3 regions of the Streptomyces longisporus genome follow, and region 2 is predicted to be linked to each of the others. Evidence: riboswitches for the same ligand, from Rfam matches in the RefSeq annotation. Region 2 holds a riboswitch; each other region holds the start of a gene.

Region 1 (6,346 bases), on a different contig from region 2:
TCCACCGGCGCCCAGCCCGACTGGTACATGGGCTTCTCCGAGGGCCTGATCCGTACGATGCCGGGCTGGGAGATCAACCTCTGGGGCCACACGCTCGTCCTGGGCGTGTTCATCCCGCTGGTGATCTTCCCGCTGGTCCTGGTCGCGATCGCGGTCTACCCGTTCATCGAGTCCTGGGTCACCGGCGACAAGCGCGAGCACCACATCCTGGACCGTCCGCGCAACGCCCCGACGCGTACCGCGTTCGGCGCCGCGTGGATCTCCTGGTACTTCGTGCTGATGATCGGTGGCGGCAACGACCTGTGGGCCACGCACTTCCACCTGTCGATCAACGCGATCACCTGGTTCGTGCGCGTCGGCTTCTTCGTCGTGCCGGTCCTCGTGTTCCTCGCCACCAAGCGGATCTGCCTCGGCCTCCAGCGCCGCGACAAGGACAAGGTGCTGCACGGCCGCGAGTCGGGCATCATCAAGCGCCTGCCGCACGGTGAGTTCATCGAGGTGCACGAGCCGCTCAGCCAGGACGCCCTGCACACCCTCACGGCGCACGAGCAGTACAAGCCGGCCCAGATCGGCCCGACGGTCGACGAGAACGGCGTCGAGCGCAAGGTCAAGGGCTCCGAGCGACTGCGCGCCAAGCTCAGCGAGGCGTACTACGGCGAGGAGTCCCAGATTCCGAAGCCCACCGTCGAGGAGTACAGGGAGATCACGAGCGGCCACGGCCACCACTGATCGCTGCGGCTCGCCACGCCACGGCAAGGGCCCCCGTCCGGTCTTCGGACGGGGGCCCTTTTCCATGCCCTGAGCTGGATAGGGTGGCCTCACACTCGTTTTCTTCTTCTACGACGACCAGGAGCGGCCTCATGAGCGCTGTGACCCCCGCTGGAGGCGACACCGCGGCGGGCCGTTCCTGGCCCCGGCTGCTGAACGGCCTGCTGGACGGCCACGACCTCAGCGCCGACGACACCGCCTGGGCGATGGACCTGATCATGCGCGGTGAGGCGACCGACGCCCAGATCGCCGGGTTCGCGGTGGCGCTGCGCGCCAAGGGCGAGACCGTCGAGGAGATCACCGGGCTGGTCCGCACGATGTACGAGCACGCGAACGTGATCGAGGTGCCGGGACGGACCGTCGACATCGTCGGTACGGGCGGCGACGGCGCGAAGACGGTGAACATCTCCACGATGTCGGCGATCGTCATCGCGGGCACGGGCGCAAAAGTCGTCAAGCACGGCAACCGGGCCGCCTCCTCGGCGTCCGGGGCCTCGGACGTGCTGGAGAAGCTGGGCGTCAATCTGGAACTGACGCCGAAGCGGGTGGCGGAGGTCGCGGAGGAAGCCGGCATCACGTTCTGCTTCGCCATCAAGTTCCATCCGGCGCTGCGTCATGTGGCCGCCGCACGAGGGCAGTTGGGCATTCGGACGACCTTCAACGCCCTCGGTCCGCTGACCAACCCGGCGAAGGTGAAGGCACAGGCGGTGGGTGTCGCAGACCCGCGCCTGGCGCCACTCATCGCCGGCGTCCTCGCCGAGCGCGGCAACTCCTCCCTCGTCTTCCGCGGCGACGACGGCTTCGACGAGCTGACGACGACGGCCACCTCACGCGTCTGGGTCGTCCGGGACGGCAAGGTCACCGAGGAGACCTTCGACCCCCGTGACGTCGGCATCGAGCTGGTTCCGGTGGAGGCCCTGCGCGGCGCCGACCCGTCGTACAACGCGGAGGTCGCCCGCAGGCTCCTCGACGGCGAGAAGGGCCCGGTGCGGGACGCCGTACTGCTGAACTCGGCGGCCGCGCTCGTCGCCCTCGACCCGGGCCCCGGGACGCTGGCCGAGCAGATCCGGGCCGGCATGGACAAGGCGGCGCAGTCGATCGACTCCGGCGCGGCCAAGCGGGCGCTGGAGCGCTGGGTGGCGGCCAGCAACGCATAGCAGGGCAGTGCGGTCCCGCAATGCGGACACGAGTTGCGGGACCGCGATCACTTCACGTACGTTCCTGTCCAGGTCATGAGTGACAGTCATGAGGCCCCGGCCGACTGTCCGGCAACCCTCCGTCCGTGGCGGGGTGCCCCGGGTGAAGACCAGGCCGTAGGCAGCGAGGTCTACGGCAAGCGCGGACCCCTCGAGCAACCAGGGGTCCTGGTCGTCGAGGAGCCTTCCGTGAGCAAGCGAATGCGATAGGGCCGCAGAGCCCCGCCTCCGCATCCCCTTTTCTTCTTCACGCCCCTGCTGGAGCGCCACCGCTCGCGGGGCGAATTCCACCTGCCCACACGGGAGTTCCGCCATGTCTGTCTCCACCGCTGCCGCCGCCACCTCGGTTTGTGCCCCGCTGCCCGTTCTGGGGCGGGATGTCACCGTCCCGCTCGTCACGGGCGGCGAAGTCACCTATGCGGCGCTCGACTACGCGGCCAGCGCGCCCGCCCTGCAGCGCGTGTGGGACGACGTTGCGGCCTACGCGCCCTACTACGGCAGCGTCCACCGCGGCGCCGGCTATCTCTCCCAGCTGTCGACCGACCTCTTCGAGAACGCCCGCAGGACCGTCGCCGAGTTCCTCGACTGCCGCGCCGACGACCAGCTGATCTTCACCCGGTCGACCACGGACTCCCTCAACCTGCTGGCGCGGGCCCTCCCGGCCGACTGCCAGGTCTTCGTCTTCGAGACCGAGCACCACGCCAGCCTGCTGCCCTGGAAGGACGCCCGGGTCACCTACCTCAACGCCCCGCGCACCCCGCAGCAGGCCGTCGAGACGCTGGAGAAGGCCCTCGCCGGCCGTACTGTGTCCGTTGAAGGGAGCCATGGCCCGGCCCTGGTCTGCGTCACCGGCGCCTCGAACGTCACCGGTGAGCTGTGGCCCGTACGCGAGCTCGCGGCGGCGGCCCATGCGCACGGCGCCCGTATCGTCCTGGACGCCGCCCAGCTCGCCCCGCACCACCCGGTCTCCGTGCAGGACCTCGACGTCGACTGGGTCGCCTTCTCCGGCCACAAGCTGTACGCGCCCTTCGGCTCCGGCGTGCTGGCCGGCCGCGCCGACTGGCTGCAGGCCGCCGACCCCTACCTCGCGGGTGGCGGCGCCAGCCGCAAGGTCACCCGGCGCGAGGACGGCGGCGTGGACGTGGAGTGGCACGACAGCGCCGCCCGCCACGAGGCCGGCTCCCCGAACGTGATCGGCGCCTACTCCATCGCGTCGGCCTGCAAGGCGCTCACCGAGGCCGGCTTCGACGCCCTGGTCGCCCGTGAGCAGCACCTGATCGAGAAGGTCAGGGCGGGCCTGGCGGAGGTCCCGCAGGTGAAGGTGCTCTCCCTCTTCGGCGACGACGCCCCCCGGGTCGGCGTGATCTCCTTCGTCGTCGAGGGCTGGAACAGCTCGCACTTCGCCGCCGCGCTCTCCGCCGAGTACGGCATCGGCGTCCGCGACGGTCTCTTCTGCGCCCACCCGCTGGTCCGCACCCTCCTGGGCAGTGACCCGCAGACCCAGGGCGAGTGCGGCGCCCCCGAGGCCGCCCCCGGCGAGAAGTCCCTCAACGCCATCCGCGTCAGCTTCGGCGCCGGCACCCCCGACGAACACGTCGAGCGCTTCGTCACCGCCGTGCAGGAACTGGTGGCGGACGGCGCCAAGTGGCAGTACCGCACGGAGGACGGCCGCTGCGTCCCGGCGGTGTGAGCAGCGGCTCTCGCCTCCCCGCAGACGCCTGGGCGGCCCTCAGGAATCCAGCCCGATGGCGAAAGCCGCCTCCAGATCGTGCTGCGAGTACGTACGAAACGCGACGTGTGTATCCGTCGCCTCGACACCGGGGATCTTGCTGATGCTGCCAGGAATCACATCAGCAAGATCCTCGTGCTGCTTCACCCGCACCATCGCGATCAGGTCATACGTTCCGGTCACGGAAAAGACTTCACTCACGCTCTCCAGCGAAGCGATCCGCTCCGCGATCTCGGGGATCCGGTCCACGCTGGTCTTGATGAGGACGATCGCGGTGATCACGGCTGGTTCTCTCCCTCGGGGGCCGTTGCTGGGGCGGACTTCACTCTAGTCGTACGGCCGAATCGGACCCAGGCGTAGACGAAGCCCAGGCCGAAGCCCACCAGGTGGGCCAGATAGGCCACCCCCGGTCCCGTCGCCGCGTGCCCGGCCGCCAGCCACTGCAGGGCCGCCCAGAAGGGCAGCACGATCCAGGCGGGGAAGCGCAGGGGCAGGAAGAAGAGGAACGGCAGGAGACTGGTCACCCGCGCCCCGGGGAACAGGTACAGAAACGCGCCGAGGACCGCCGAGATCGCCCCGGACGCGCCGACCAGGGACTGCTGGGACGTGGCATTGGCCGCCGCGTACCCCAGCAGGGCGAGGTAGCCGCAGCCGACGTAGAAGAGCGTGAACTGGACGCGGCCCATCCGTTCCTCGGTCATCGCCCCGAAGACGTAGAGGAAGAGCATGTTGCCGAGCAGGTGCACCCAGCTGCCGTGCACGAACAGGGCCGTGGCGGGGGTCAGGGCGGCCCTGGGGGAGCCCTGGAACAGCTCGGCCGGGACGACTCCCCAGCGATGGAAGTAGGCGCGCTGGGCGGCGAGCAGCGCCTCGCCGGAACCGTGGACCGGATTGAGGCCGGCTGCGGGGCCGGTGACGAAGAGCAGACAGCACAGGGCGATCAGCGTGTGCGTCATGGGCGCCGAGGGGCGCCGGATCGCTCTGCCGACGGTCGCGCTCCACTTGCCGATCATGAACACAGAGCATGACGTAACAGGACGCAGTCGCACAGACCGCCTCGCCGCCGTGGACGGACGGGCGGCGAGTCCGTGCCAGGCCGTAGGGTTACGAGCCACACGCCCGGGGAAGCTCGGGCGTCACTGACAATAGAAGGCCTAGAAGGAAAGAGCACAGGCACGATGACGGTTCCCCTGCCGACCGCCACGACGCGGTGGCGCTGCACCCTCTGCGGCAACCTCACGCGTTTCGACGTGACCCGCTCGTCGAAGGTCGTCGAGTACGTCCACCTCGATCTGGCCGGTGAGCCCAAGGTCGAGGAGCGCGAGGTGGTCAGTGAGACCATCGAGTCGGTGCGCTGTCGCTGGTGCAACGCGGTGGATCAGGTGGAACTCGTGGACAGGCCGGGCGCCGACTCCTGAGCGGAGCGGCCCCACAGGTAATGGGGTGTGACGGATGGTGGAGACCACAGGCGGGGGGCCGGGCGACGGCACCGCCGAGGTGCTTGACCGTCCGCTGCCCGACGGAGTGCGCCGCAGGGTCGTCCAGATCGTCTCGGACGGCTTCGGCGGGCTGACCGTCGGTGAACTGCCCGCCCAGCTCAGGCAGTACGCCCGCTTCGCACCGAACCGGCGGGCCAAGTTCGCCGGCAACGCGATGGCGGCCGCCCTGGAGACCGATCCGCTGTTCCGGCAGCGCATCGGGGAGAAGCTGAGAGAGACCCAGCCGGAACTCACCGGCGCTCTCGACTCCGGCTCGCCGCCCCCGGCCGCGGATCCGCTCGACGTGGCGGCCGCGGCCTATGTGCTGCGGCCCACCGGCTGGGTGAAGCTCGTGACCGCGGCCGGTGAGGAGGCCCAGCGGGCCGATGCCGAGCGCGCCGACGAGGAGAGCCGGGCCGAGCTGGAACGGCTGCGGGCGGAGCTCGACCGGGCCCGGGAGCAGACCAGGGCCGACACCGAGCGGCTCCGTGCCGAGCTGGACGCCGCCAAGAAGGAGGCCGACTCGCTGCACCGCAAGCTGCGAGCGGCCCTCAGCGACGTCAAGCGGGGCGAGGCCGCCCTGCGCAAGATCCAGGGTGAGATCGAGACCGTACGCGCCGAGGGGCAGGCGCAGGTGTCCGCCGCCGAGAGCGAGTCCCGGCGGCTGAAGTCGCGGCTCGGGGAGGCGGAGGCCGCCCTGGAGGCCACGCGCAGAGCAGCGCGCGAGGGGCGCAGTGTCGAGGACATGCGCGTGCGCCTGCTTCTGGACACCGTCCTGGACGCGGCCCAGGGGCTGCGCCGCGAGCTGGCGCTGCCGCCGGTGTCCGTACGGCCGGCGGAGACCGTCGATGCGGTCGAACCGGGACGGATGACCCCGAAAGACATCGCTGCGCGCGCTTTGTCCGAAAATGACCCCGCGATCCTGGATCAGCTGCTGGAGCTGCCGCAGGCGCATCTGGTCGTCGACGGTTACAACGTCACTAAAACGGGTTATCCCCAAATGCCTCTGGAGAAGCAGCGGTTGCGGCTCCTCGGGCAGCTTTCGCAACTCGCTGCACAGACCGGCGCCGAGGTCACCTGTGTCTTCGACGGTGCCGAGCTGGCCGCCCCGGTGCTGCTCGCGCCGCCGCGCGGAGTGCGGGTGCTGTTCTCCAAAGCGGGTGTCACCGCGGACG
Region 2 (6,346 bases):
CGCCCGAACGCGCGAACAGTCAGCCTTCGACAAGGACAACGCCACGGTTATGCCGTTTCTTCCAGGGCGACGGCCCCGGTCGGCCGTACGAGCGAGAAAACCGTGCGGCGGCGCAGGGTGAAGCCGAGCGACTCGTAGAGCCGGATGGCGTCGGCGTTGGTGGCCCTGGCGTGCAGGAAGGGGCGTTCGCCGCGCTCCTTGATGCCGGCTGCGACCGCGCGGACCAGGCGGGTGGCCAGGCCCCGGCCGCGGTAGGCGGGGTCGGTGCACACGGCGCTGATCTCGGTCCAGCCCGGCGGGTGGAGGCGCTCGCCGGCCAGGGCGATCAGCCGGCCGCTGTGGCGGATGCCGAGGTAGGTGCCCATCTCGACGGTGCGGGGCAGATAGGGGCCCGGTTGGGTGCGGGCGACCAGGTCGAGGATCTCGGGTACGTCGTCGGGGCCGAGCCGTACGGCTTCGGGGTCGGGCTCGGCGCGCAGACGGGTGTCCACGAGCTGGACACCGTGTCCGGTACGCAGGACCTCCCACCCGGCCGGCGCCTCCGTCACTCCGCGCACCGAGGCGGTGCCGCCGGGGCCGACGAGGGTGGCCAGGTCGGCCCAGGCCCGTGGGTCGCCGGTGTCGGTGACGGCGTAGAAGGGGGCCACGTCCTGCCGGTAGCGGGCGGCACGGCCGACGCGTTCGGCGAAGGACGCGTGCGGGCCGGTGAGGGCTGCCCAGGCGGGGTTGTCCAGAAGGTGCGAGGAGGTGGCTTCGATGCTGGTGGCGGACATCGTGGGGCGGTCTCCGAGGGCCTGGGGACCCCACCGCGGGGCGGCGGCGGGGTCCCTGTCGGGCGGGTCAGGAGTTGTCGAGGGGCAGGCCGGGCGGGTTGACCTCGGACTTGGCGACGGCCTCGTTGGAGAGGTTCCAGGCGGCCAGCCACTTGGCGTACTGACCGTTCTCGATCAGGTAGTTGATGGCGTCGGCGAGCGGCTTGGCGAGGCCGCTGTCCTTCTTTGCGGTGGCGGCGATCAGGCCCTGCAGCGAGGCGCCGGCGCCCGAGTAGGTGCCCGCGTTGCGCGTCGGGTCGGGCGTGTTCGCGGACTGGGTGATGTGGTACGCGATGCCGGGGTTGGGGCCGAAGAAGGAGTCGATCTTGCCGCTGTTCAGGGCCAGGTAGGTGCCGTTGCGGTCCGGGTAGTACTTGACGGTGAGCTTCTTGCCCTCGCTCTCCAGCTTCTTCTTCCACTCCAGGAGGAGCTTCTCCTGGTTCGTGCCGGCGCCGACGGAGACGGTCTTGCCGGCGAGGTTCTCGTAGTTGCCGTCGAAGTTCCACTTGCTGGACTTGAGCACCTCGAAGCCGAGGTTGTCCTTGCGGTAGGAGGCGAACTCGTACTTCTTCTTGCGCTCCTCGGTGTCGGTGACGTTCGAGAAGGCCACGTTCACCTTGCCGCTGTCGATGCCGACGAAGAGGTTCTCCCAGGTGAAGTTCTTCAGCTCGGGCTTCAGGCCGAGGACCGCGGCGACGAGGCGGCCGAAGTCGGGCTCGGCGCCGGTGAGGGTCTTCTGGTCGCTGCCGACGTAGGCCAGCGGCGCGAAACCGGCGGGCAGGGCGCCGATGCCGATCTCCAGCTTGCCGCTGCTCTTGACGGACTTGGGCAGTTCCGCACTGATCGACTTCACCTCGGAGACCTTGAGGCTGGTCTGCTTGGCGGCGCCGTTGGAGAGCTGTCCGACGGCCACGGTCCCGTCCGCGGCGGTCGTGGTGGCCGCGTCGCTGTTCCCACCGCAGGCGGCGAGCCCGGTGGCGAGGGAGGCGACCGCGGTCGCCGCGGTGATGCCGCGGATCAGGCTGCGTCGGGTGAAGTGGACAGACATGGCCGTTCCTTGTCGCTGAGAGGGTGAGGAGGTGTGGCGTGGGGGGAAGTCGTGCGGCGCGCCAGTGCGTCAGGGGGGTCAGAGGACCTTGCTGAGGAAGTCCCTGGTTCGCTCGTGCTGCGGCTTGTCGAGGACCTCGGAGGGCGGGCCCTGTTCGACGATCCGTCCGCCGTCGATGAAGACGACCCGGTCGGCGATCTCGCGGGCGAAGCCGATCTCATGGGTGACGATGACGAGCGTGGTGCCGCTGGTCGCCAGGTCCTTGATGACGGCGAGGACCTCGCCGACGAGTTCGGGGTCGAGGGCGGAGGTGGGCTCGTCGAAGAGGATGACGCCGGGGCGCAGGGCGAGGGCGCGGGCGATGGCGACGCGTTGCTGCTGGCCGCCGGAGAGCTGGCGCGGGTAGGCGCCGGTCTTGTCGGCGAGGCCCACCCGGCCGAGCAGCTCGCGGGCGAGGTCCTGCGCTTCGGGCTTGTTGAGCCTGCCGGTGGCGACCGGGGCGGCGGCCACGTTGTCCAGGACCGTCAGGTGCGGGAAGAGGTTGAAGTTCTGGAAGACGAAACCGATGCGGCCGCGCTGGGTGAGGATGGCCCGCTCACTGAGCTCCTTCAGGCGCTCGCCGTGCCGCTTCACCCCGATCAGTTCGCCGTTGATGCTGACGTGGCCGATCTCGGGCTTCTCCAGGTGGTTGACGACCCGCAGCAGGGTGGACTTGCCGGAGCCGGACGGGCCGAGGATCACGGTCACCTCGCCCGGTCGCACCGTCAGGTCGATGCCGTTCAGGACGCGGTGGGCGCCGTACCACTTGTGCACGTCGTGCACCTCTACGGTGGCGGCCTCGACGCCGGCCAGCGCCTCGAGGGTCTTCGCGCTCATACGGCGGCCTCCCTGCGGATACGGGCTCGCAGGTCGGTCAGACCGGTGCGGAGCTTCTGCAACGGCGTCGGCGGCAGGGAGCGGGTGGCGCCCCGGGCGTAGTACCGCTCGACGTAGAACTGGATGACGGAGACGACGCTGGTCAGGATCAGGTACCAGACGGTGGCGACCAGCAGCAGCGGCACGATGTCGCCGGGGTAGGTGGAGCCCATGGACTGCGCGGTGCCGAACAGGTCGAGCAGCGAGACGTAGAAGACCAGCGAGGTGCTCTTGATCAGGCCGATGAGCTGGTTGACGTAGTTCGGGGTGATCGAGCGCAGCGCCTGCGGGAAGACGATCTTCGTGAACTGGTAGCTCTTCGGCAGGCCCAGGGCCGCAGCCGCCTCGTGCTGGCCCTGGTCGACGGAGAGGATGCCGCCGCGGACGACCTCGGCCGCGTAGGCCGCCTCGTTGAGGCTGAGGCCGATGACGGCGACGACCATGTCGGTGGCGAGCTTGGACTCGTCGAAGGAGAGGAAGGCCGGTCCGAAGGGGACGCCGACGCTCAACGTCTTGTACAGGGCGCTGAAGTTGTAGAGGAAGAGCAGCACCACGATGAGCGGGATGGAGCGCAGCGCCCAGATGTAGGTCCAGCTGACGGCCCGCAGCACCGGACTCTTCGAGAGCCGGGCCAGAGCGAGGACGATACCGCCGGCCAGGCCCAACACCGCGCTGTAGGCGGCGACTTCGAGGGTGATGAGCAGACCGTCGAGTATGTTGGGCCGCAGGAACCAGTAGCCGAAGCGGTCCCACTGGTAGAACGGGTTGGTCGTCAGGCCGTGCACGAACTGGGCCGCGAGGATCAGGACGACGGCGGTGGCGATCCAGCGTCCCGGCCTGCGCAGCGGCAGAACCCGCTGTGCGGCGAGGGGCTTTGACTGTTCGTCGGCGGGCGGCGCATCGGCGAGGGCGACGGTGGCGCCAGGGGGTTCACTCATGGTGGGCTCCGGCGGAGTCGGACACCCCACAGGCCGCGGCAGCCGTGCGCGGGAGCGGCTCGCTCAGCGCACGGGTGTACAGGGGCACCGGGGGCGGGGAGGACAACGGCACACCGCGCGGGCGGTGTTCGTCAGGGGGTGCGAGGGCTGTGGGGAGGTGTCAGCCCCGACAGCGGGCACAGCCCGGTGCGGTACACAGTGCGCTGTTCACACGGAGCAGATCGACGGCACGGTCGGCGGCGAACAGGTTCAGCAGGTTCGCGTACGGCTGTACGCAGCCCTGAGGGCGGCGTGCGGCCGTCCTGGGAGCTGCGTACATGGCGTCACCATCACTGTTCCGGCCCTTGTGGGCCTCGCGCTTACCGAAACGTCATCCGGTCCGGTCGTCACCTGGGGCACCCCACCGCGGAGCGAGGGTTGCCGGTCAGCCAGCCAGGGCTTGTCGCTGACACTCATGACCGTTCTGGTTCGTAGTTAAAACAATTGCCCGAAGGAATGTCAACGCCGGTCCACTGTGTGGAACGACTCAATCCCTGTTGACCTGCGCCACTGTCCCGTTTCCGTCGGATGCATGGGCCGCCCAGTCCAGGATCTGGACGGCGGCTCCGGCGGCCTCCAGACCCTGGCAACGCGCGTGGTGGCGCCGGGCGATGCCGTCCAGGTCGAGATGGGCGCCGAAGGCCGGATGGGCGGCCAGCCGGCGGGCGTAGGCCCACAGGGTGGGATGACCGGCGATCCGCTGGACCGCACCGGCGTCCAGGTGGTTGCGGTGCACGGTGTCGAGTTGGACCAGCGCGACCCACAACTCGACGTCCGCGGCCGTGATTTCGTCGCGGATCATATACGTCCGCCCGACCAGCCACCGCTCCAGCGCACCGAGCGTTTCGAGCAGCGTCTCGAGCGCCGCCGCGCGCTCGGATTCCTCACCGCCGGCCGATCCGGCGCGCTGCGCGGCGTCCTCGATGCCCTGCGCGCACATCCGCTCGACGGCCTCGATCTCCGACTCCGCGCCGCACGGGTAGGGCGAGGGGCGGTCGCCGCCGAAGCGGCGGGCGAGGTCGCGCATGATGTCCGGGACGTGTGTGCTGACGATCCGTCCGGACCAGTCGTCGCTGAGCACGGGCGCGACGGCCGGTCCGGTGTAGTGGTGCGCGCTCGCCTCGTACAGCGGGCGCAGGGCGCAGTGGCCGCCTTCGGGGGTGTCGGGCACGGCGGGCAGGAAGGTCGCCGGACAGACGGTGTCCAGGCCGAGCAGGCTGTGGATGACGGCGATGCGCAGGCCGTCGGGACACGCGGTCGACAGATGGAGGCGGTAGCGGCCCGGTACGGCGTAGTGGCCGCTGCGGGCGTCGCTGCCGATCCGGCCGCGGAAGGCGGGGGCGGGCTGGGCGGAGGTGTGGGCGGCCAGCGGTGTGACGGACATGGGTCTCCCCGGGAGAGGGCGCGGACGTACGCGCGGCGGAAGCGACGTCGGGCGAACTCAGCCCTGGGGGCTGATCGCACTGCAGACACGCTGCAGATCGATGTGACGGCGGGAGGTGAGGAGAGGCCGACGGATCACTCGGACGGTGACCGGCTCAAGGCGCCCCATGCGTTTCCCTACCTATTCACTAGGATTCTCCTCTGGAGTGTCGGTCCGCCTCGGAGCCACGTCAAGAGGGCCGTCCCGCAATGCGGACAGCGCAGTGGACACGCCCCTGCCTCTGATCGGTCAGTTCTTCTGCAGGGCGCGGGTCACGCCCGCGATGACGGCCGTCGTCAGCACCCAGCCGAAGGCGATCAGCAGATAGGCCAGCCACTGGAGGGTGCCGCTCGTCCAGTACCAGGTGGTGCGCTGGCCCAGACCGCCGATCGGGATCAACAGGTCGAGTGTGTAGACGAGCGGCTGGAACCGGGGCCCCTCGCCCGCCTGCACCCGTGTGGGGCTGTGAGCGCCGAACGTCAGGGTGCCCAGCAGGGTCAGCACGAGCAGCCAGATGCCCGCCAGCCAGGGCCGGTAGCCGTAGCCCACGGTCACGTCCAGCAAGTGCCCCCATGCGCGGGCCGCCGGCCGCAACGTGCGCCGCCGGTGCCGCTGCTTGGCCAGCAGCACCCGGCGGGCGTCGTCGTCGTGGCCCGCCGTGCGGTACCAGCTCGCCAACTGCTCGTACGGCTGGGGGCTGTAGCCGGGGCTGCGTCCTATCCACCGCATGCGGTGCGCCACGGAGCCCGGCCACCCCACCGCCTCCCGCCGCTCGCCCGCCACCGTCACCTTGATGGAGCCGTAGACGAAGCCGTCCAGCTCCACCGTCTGCGGCCAGCTGTGCTCGTTGTCGTGGAGGTACGACACCTGCGCGCCCCGCAGGTCCACCGCCTGGGACGGCTGGCGGGCGAGGGTGAGGTCGAAGTCGACGGCCTGCATGAGCGCACACAGCAGGGCCGGGCCGTCACCGCCGGGAGGCCCGTTCAGGACGGCTCCCTGGAAGGTCACGTTGTCCGAGACCCGGGTACCGCGCAGACGCACGGTGCCGTTCGCGGTGAAGCCCCGGGAGAACTCCAGCGTCGAGGCCACCGCGTTGTCCAGGGCGAGGGCCACGCCGCGCGGGCCGGGGCGCTCCAGCTGCGCGCCCTGCATGAACAGCCCGCCCGGCAAC
Region 3 (6,346 bases), on a different contig from region 2:
GCCGAAAAGCGGGGGTCTGGGGGCGCAGCCCCCAGGCTCAGCCGCGCAACGCCTCCAATTGCTCGACGAACCACTGCGCCGGCGGCAACGCCGTGGCCGCGGCAGCAAGCCGCTTCGACCGCTCGGCCCGCTCAGCCGCCGGCAGGCACAGCGCGGCGTGCAGCGCCTCCGCCGTCCCGATCACGTCGTACGGGTTCACCGTGATCGCGTCCTCGCCCAGCTCGGCGTGGGCACCCGCCTCCCGCGACAGCACCAGCGCGCACCCCTCGTCGGAGACGACCGGCACCTCCTTCGCGACCAGGTTCATGCCGTCCCGGATCGGGTTGACGAGGGCCACGTCGGCCAGCCGGTAGGCGGCCAGCGAACGCGCGAAGTCGTCCTTGACGTGCAGCACGACCGGGGTCCAACCAGGCGTCCCGAAGCGGGAGTTGATCTCCTGGGCCACCCGCTGCACCTCGGCCGTGTAGTCGCGGTACACGGCGAGGTCCTGCCGGGAGGGATAGGCGAACGCCACGTGCACGACCCGCTCCCGCCACTCGGGGTGGTCCTCCAGCAGCTGCCGGTACGCCAGCAGCCCGCGCACGATGTTCTTCGACAGCTCGGTGCGGTCGACCCGCACGACCGTCCTGCGCCCGGCGCCGATCTCCTCCCGCAGTGCGGCCATCCGCTCGGCCACATCGGCCTCGTGCGAGCGCTTGCGCAGGAAGTCGGCGTCCGCGCCGAGGCCGTGCACGCCGATCGCCGTGCCCCCGAGGCCGCCCACCACCGCCGTGGCGCACGCCGTGAACGCGTCCGCCCAGCGCCGGGTCAAAAAGCCCAGCCGGTCGGCGCCCAGCATGCCGTTCAGGAGCCGCTCGGCGATGTCGTCCGGCAGCATCCGGAAGTAGTCCACCGGCGCCCACGGCGTGTGCGAGAAGTGCCCGATGCGCAGATCGGGACGGAGCTCGCGGAGCATGCCCGGCACCAGACACAGGTGGTAGTCCTGCACCAGCACCGCCGCGCCCTCGGCCGCCTCCTGGGCCAGCGCCTCGGCGAAGGCCCGGTTGTAGGTCTCGTACGACGCCCACTGCCGCCGGAACTCCGCGTCGAAGACCGGCTCCAGGGGCGTCTGGTACAGCATGTGGTGGACGAACCACAGCACCGAGTTCGCGATGCCGTTGTACGCGTCGGCGTGCACGTCGGCCGGGATGTCGAGCATCCGCACCCCGTCCTCGCCGACCCCGCGCCGTACCGCCTCGCGGTCGCCGTCGGACAGCGCCGAGCACACCCACAGGGCGTCCGCGTCGGGCCCGATCGCGGAGAGGCCGGAGACCAGCCCGCCGCCGCCGCGCCTGGCGGCCAGCGAGCCGTCCTCCTGCACTTCGTACGAGACCGGGCCGCGGTTGGACGCGACCAGCACCTGATGACCAGCGCCGTACGTGGAAGCCATACGCCTCAACCTAGCCCGGCCCGTAAACGCTCAAACGTACGTCTGCGCTCTGCGGGTGGACCGTATACACCGGCTGCAGCGCGTAACGCGCCGCCTCAGGCGACCTTGCGCGACGCGTACTCCGCGATCTCCACCATCGGCGGCCGCTCCTCCGTGTCCACGGAGTAGGTGCGCGGCTCGAAGCCGTCCTCGCCCCGTTCGAACTGGGTGAGGGAGGGACGGATGAGATGGCCGCGGGCCAGTCTCAGCTGTGCCGTGCGGTAGATCGCGGCGGACATCCGGCCCAGCGCCTGCCCGTCCTGATGGCGGTGCTTGCGCACCCCGACGTCCACCTGGGCGAGCGCGTCGAGGCCCACCAGGTGCAGGGCGTCCACCAGCATGCCCAGCTCGACGCCGTACCCGACGGGGAACGGCAGCTGTTCCAGCAGGCTGCGCCGGGCCGCGTACTCGCCGCCGAGCGGCTGCACGAAGCCCGCCAGCTGCGGCCAGTGCATGTTCAGCAGCGGACGCGCCATCAGCTCGGTGACCCGGCCGCCCTGGCCCTGCGCGCCGGCCAGCGGACGGTCGTACATGCCCTTGACCAGGTCGACCCCCGGCTCGGTGAGCAGCGGGCCGACGATCCCGGAGACGAAGTCGGAGGAGAACTCCTTCAGGTCGGCGTCGATGAAGCAGACGATGTCCCCGCCGGTGACCAGGAGCGAGCGCCACAGCACCTCGCCCTTGCCGGGGACGGTCGGGATGCGGGGCAGGATGTCGTCACGGTGGACGACCTTGGCCCCGGCCGCCGCGGCGACCTCGGACGTGCGGTCGGTGGACCCCGAGTCGACGACGACGATCTCGTCGACGAGCGGAACCTGCTGCATCAGGTCGTGACGGATGATCGCGACGATGTCGCCGACCGTCTCCTCCTCGTTGAGCGCGGGCAGCACGACGCTGACCGACTGCCCGGTGCGCTGCTTGGCGGCGAGGATCTGGTGGAGAGGGCGGTCGGTCAGGGACCAGGAGCGGGTGCTCAGCCAGCGCTCGACTTCTTCCAGCACGTAGGCGGCTCCTCTGCGTTCTCTCGGCGAAAACCGGATCACCGTGTGATCCATCTCGCGGTTCGGACGACTATCTCAACTGTCCTGGCCTTCGGTTACAGTCTTGAACAACGCTGGTGACCATCGCATGTCGGGGGTCGCCCGGCGTTGAACGAGTTGAACAACCGAATACCGCTCATCCAGAGGGGCAGAGGGATACGGCCCGATGAAGCCCCGGCAACCCTCCAGCCGGTCTCGTACCGATCGATGCCGATCGTTCCGCGAGGCTCCCGGCTAGGGAAGGTGCCAAATCCGTCTCACGGCGAGATGCGTCGTGAGGAAGATGAGGAGAAAGGGCCTCGCCTCACATGGCTGCGCAGACTGTTGCAAGCACCACCGACTCCACGACCGTCGACCTCGGTCCCGCTGCGGCGCTCTCCTGCCGCGAGTGCGGTCACCAGGTGCCTCTCGGCCCGGTCTTCGCCTGCGAGGAGTGTTTCGGCCCGCTCGAGATCGCCTACGACTTCTCGGCCTACGACACCGAGGAACTCCGCAAGCAGATCGAGGCGGGTCCCGCGAACATCTGGCGTTACGCGCCCCTGCTGCCCGTTCCGGCGGACGTGGCGGACAAGCCCAACATCAACCCCGGTTGGACCAAGCTCGTCAAGGCCGACAACCTCGCCCGCGAGCTGGGCGTCGACGCCGGCAAGCTGTTCGTGAAGGACGACTCCGGCAACCCGACGCACTCCTTCAAGGACCGGGTCGTCGCCCAGGCCATCGAGGCCGCCCGCGCCTTCGACTTCACCACCCTGTCCTGCTCGTCCACCGGCAACCTGGCCGGTGCGGTGGGTGCCGCGGCCGCCCGCGCCGGCTTCCGTTCCTGCGTGTTCATCCCGCACGACCTGGAGCAGGGCAAGGTCGTCATGGCCGCGGTCTACGGCGGCGAGCTCGTCGGCATCGAGGGCAACTACGACGACGTGAACCGCTTCTGCTCCGAGCTGATCGGCGACCCGGCCGGCGAGGGCTGGGGCTTCGTCAACGTCAACCTGCGGCCGTACTACGCGGAGGGCTCCAAGACCCTGGCGTACGAGATCTGCGAGCAGCTCGGCTGGCGGCTGCCGGACCAGCTGGTCGTGCCGATCGCCTCCGGCTCGCAGCTCACGAAGATCGACAAGGGGCTGCAGGAGCTGATCAAGCTCGGGCTCGTCGAGGACAAGCCGTACAAGATCTTCGGGGCGCAGGCCGAGGGGTGCAGCCCTGTCTCCGTCGCGTACAAGGCGGGGCACGACGTCGTACGGCCGCAGAAGCCGAACACGATCGCCAAGTCGCTGGCCATCGGCAACCCGGCGGACGGTCCGTATGTGCTGGACATCGCCCGCCGTACCGGTGGGGCCGTGGAGGACGTGAACGACGAGCAGATCGTCGATGCGATTCGGCTGCTCGCCCGGACCGAGGGCATCTTCGCGGAGACCGCCGGCGGGGTGACCGTGGGTGTGACCCGGAAGCTGATCGAGAACGGTGTTCTCGACCCGACCCTGACCACGGTCGTCCTCAATACGGGTGACGGTCTGAAGACGCTGGACGCGGTGGCCGGTACCGGGCTCACCGCGACGATTCGCCCGAGCCTTGAGTCGTTCCGTGAGGCCGGCCTCGCCTAGTCGCGTAGCCCGCGCCCCCCCATCCCTGACCGGAGGTTTTCATCGTGAGCGTGAACGTTCGTATCCCCACCATCCTGCGCACCTACACCGGCGGGCAGGCCGAGGTGACTGCCGAAGGCGGCACCCTCGGCGAGGTCATCGCCGATCTGGAGAAGAACCACACCGGGATCGCCGCCCGGGTTCTCGACGACCAGGGCAAGCTGCGACGGTTCGTCAACGTGTACGTGAACGACGACGATGTGCGGTTCGAGCAGGGGCTGGAGACGGCGACTCCGGACGGGGCGGGCGTCTCGATCATCCCGGCCGTCGCCGGAGGCTGACCGGAAACAGGTCGGACGGCCGATTATTACCGTCGGTAACGTCGGTTACGAAGAGTTCATCGAATTGCCCCCTCCGTGAGAGAAGCGGAGGGGGCAATTCTGCATGGTTGAGCACGGTACAGTTGGGGAACCTGCTCGACTCCGCTTGCCGCATGCATATGAGTTCTTGCTTCTCGGGCAGCGAGAAGTAGCCAAAGTGTGCAGGTTTTTTGCGTCTTATGCTCCATTTATGGGGCCCGACTTGCCCTGAATTCGGGCGAATTCTCCCTAAAGTCCCGACCGGCCGTGCCCGGAATTCTCGTCCGATTGACCTGTTGCAGACGGCAGTTGGACAGATACATTCAGCCGCGGTCGACGCGTTCCGGCGCACGCCCCCAACCGTGGGGGGTGAGGTCTGACCCGGATCCGCGAAGTGTGGATCTGTGCAAGGGCCAGTAATAGGGGAGTTAGGCATGGCTCAGGGCACCGTCAAGTGGTTCAACGCGGAGAAGGGGTACGGCTTCATCGCGGTCGACGGTGGTGCGGATGTTTTCGTCCACTACAGTGCGATTCAGATGGACGGCTACCGCACCCTGGAAGAGGGTCAGCGGGTCGATTTCGAGATCTCGCAGGGCCAGAAGGGGCCGCAGGCGGACATGGTCCGTCTGGCGACCAGCTGAAGCACGCGCCGGGTTAACTGCAGCGACGTTCTTCTGTTCTTGATCGAAGGGTCCGCACCTGAGGGGGCGGGCCCTTCGGCATGCCCGGAGGACCTGGCCCGGTCCTGGACGGGTGCCGCCCGCTCCGCGGGCGCACCTTGCGCCCACCCGTCGCCCGACCACCACCCCTCAACGAGCCCGCTCCGCGGGCGCACCTTGCGCCCACCCGTCGCCCGGCCACCACCCCTCAACGAGCCCGCTCCGCGGGCGCACCTTGCACTCGGGGGGGTCGAGTGCTAATCATTGGCGTTAGCACTCTGAAGGTGAGAGTGACAAAGATGGACCGGGTCGGTGAGGCCCGCAGGCCGGGTGGGGCAAGGAACCCACGGGTCGGCGAGCCGTCCGTCGCGGGCGCGGGCGCGGTCCGAAGGAATCACCCCCAGTCCTGGAGGGACCACTTCACATGGCCAAGATCATCGCGTTCGACGAGGAGGCGCGGCGCGGCCTCGAGCGCGGCATGAACCAGCTCGCGGACGCCGTGAAGGTGACGCTCGGCCCCAAGGGCCGCAACGTCGTCCTCGAGAAGAAGTGGGGCGCCCCCACGATCACCAACGATGGTGTCTCCATCGCCAAGGAGATCGAACTCGAGGACCCGTACGAGAAGATCGGCGCCGAGCTGGTCAAGGAAGTCGCCAAGAAGACGGACGACGTCGCCGGTGACGGTACGACCACCGCGACCGTTCTCGCCCAGGCGCTCGTCAAGGAAGGCCTGCGCAACGTAGCCGCCGGCGCCAACCCGATGGCCCTCAAGCGCGGTATCGAGAAGGCCGTCGAGGCCGTCTCCGGTGCCCTGCTCGAGCAGGCCAAGGATGTCGAGACCAAGGAGCAGATCGCTTCCACGGCCTCCATCTCCGCCGCCGACACCCAGATCGGCGAGCTCATCGCCGAGGCCATGGACAAGGTCGGCAAGGAAGGCGTCATCACCGTCGAGGAGTCCCAGACCTTCGGTCTGGAGCTGGAGCTCACCGAGGGTATGCGCTTCGACAAGGGCTACATCTCGGCGTACTTCGCCACCGACATGGAGCGGATGGAGGCGTCGCTCGACGACCCGTACATCCTGATCGCCAACTCCAAGATCGGTTCCGTCAAGGACCTGCTCCCGCTCCTGGAGAAGGTCATGCAGTCGGGCAAGCCGCTGCTGATCATCGCCGAGGACGTCGAGGGCGAGGCCCTGTCGACCCTGGTCGTCAACAAGATCCGCGGCACCTTCAAGTCCGTCGCG

Evidence for each region. A riboswitch is a leader RNA that binds a small molecule or an ion and turns the genes downstream of it on or off. The one in region 2 is predicted to bind S-adenosylmethionine.
Region 1: it holds a riboswitch for S-adenosylmethionine, as region 2 does, so the genes downstream of both, ABD355_RS36075 (aminotransferase class V-fold PLP-dependent enzyme) here and ABD355_RS14115 (amino acid ABC transporter permease) in region 2, are expected to answer to the same signal.
Region 3: it holds a riboswitch for S-adenosylmethionine, as region 2 does, so the genes downstream of both, thrC (threonine synthase) here and ABD355_RS14115 (amino acid ABC transporter permease) in region 2, are expected to answer to the same signal.

The regions. Positions count from the first base shown of each region.
Region 1 covers NZ_BAAASG010000021.1:52,935-59,280, reverse strand. Annotated here, with positions in the region: gene qcrB (cytochrome bc1 complex cytochrome b subunit) at 1-729, shown strand, start outside; gene trpD (anthranilate phosphoribosyltransferase) at 861-1,925, shown strand; SAM riboswitch class IV at 1,997-2,113, shown strand; gene ABD355_RS36075 (aminotransferase class V-fold PLP-dependent enzyme) at 2,278-3,654, shown strand; gene ABD355_RS36070 (Lrp/AsnC family transcriptional regulator) at 3,694-3,975, opposite strand; gene ABD355_RS36065 (rhomboid family intramembrane serine protease) at 3,972-4,706, opposite strand; gene ABD355_RS36060 (hypothetical protein) at 4,872-5,111, shown strand; gene ABD355_RS36055 (NYN domain-containing protein) at 5,146-6,346, shown strand, end outside.
Region 2 covers NZ_BAAASG010000007.1:543,625-549,970, reverse strand. Annotated here, with positions in the region: gene ABD355_RS14130 (GNAT family N-acetyltransferase) at 48-773, opposite strand; gene ABD355_RS14125 (transporter substrate-binding domain-containing protein) at 841-1,860, opposite strand; gene ABD355_RS14120 (amino acid ABC transporter ATP-binding protein) at 1,939-2,736, opposite strand; gene ABD355_RS14115 (amino acid ABC transporter permease) at 2,733-3,713, opposite strand; SAM riboswitch class IV at 4,064-4,173, opposite strand; gene ABD355_RS14110 (glutathione S-transferase C-terminal domain-containing protein) at 4,240-5,136, opposite strand; gene ABD355_RS14105 (putative leader peptide) at 5,194-5,304, opposite strand; gene ABD355_RS14100 (oxidoreductase) at 5,425-6,346, opposite strand, start outside.
Region 3 covers NZ_BAAASG010000005.1:139,051-145,396, forward strand. Annotated here, with positions in the region: gene ABD355_RS08895 (alpha,alpha-trehalose-phosphate synthase (UDP-forming)) at 38-1,429, opposite strand; gene ABD355_RS08900 (glucosyl-3-phosphoglycerate synthase) at 1,525-2,469, opposite strand; SAM riboswitch class I at 2,642-2,798, shown strand; gene thrC (threonine synthase) at 2,817-4,106, shown strand; gene ABD355_RS08910 (MoaD/ThiS family protein) at 4,151-4,426, shown strand; gene ABD355_RS08915 (cold-shock protein) at 4,879-5,085, shown strand; gene groL (chaperonin GroEL) at 5,528-6,346, shown strand, end outside.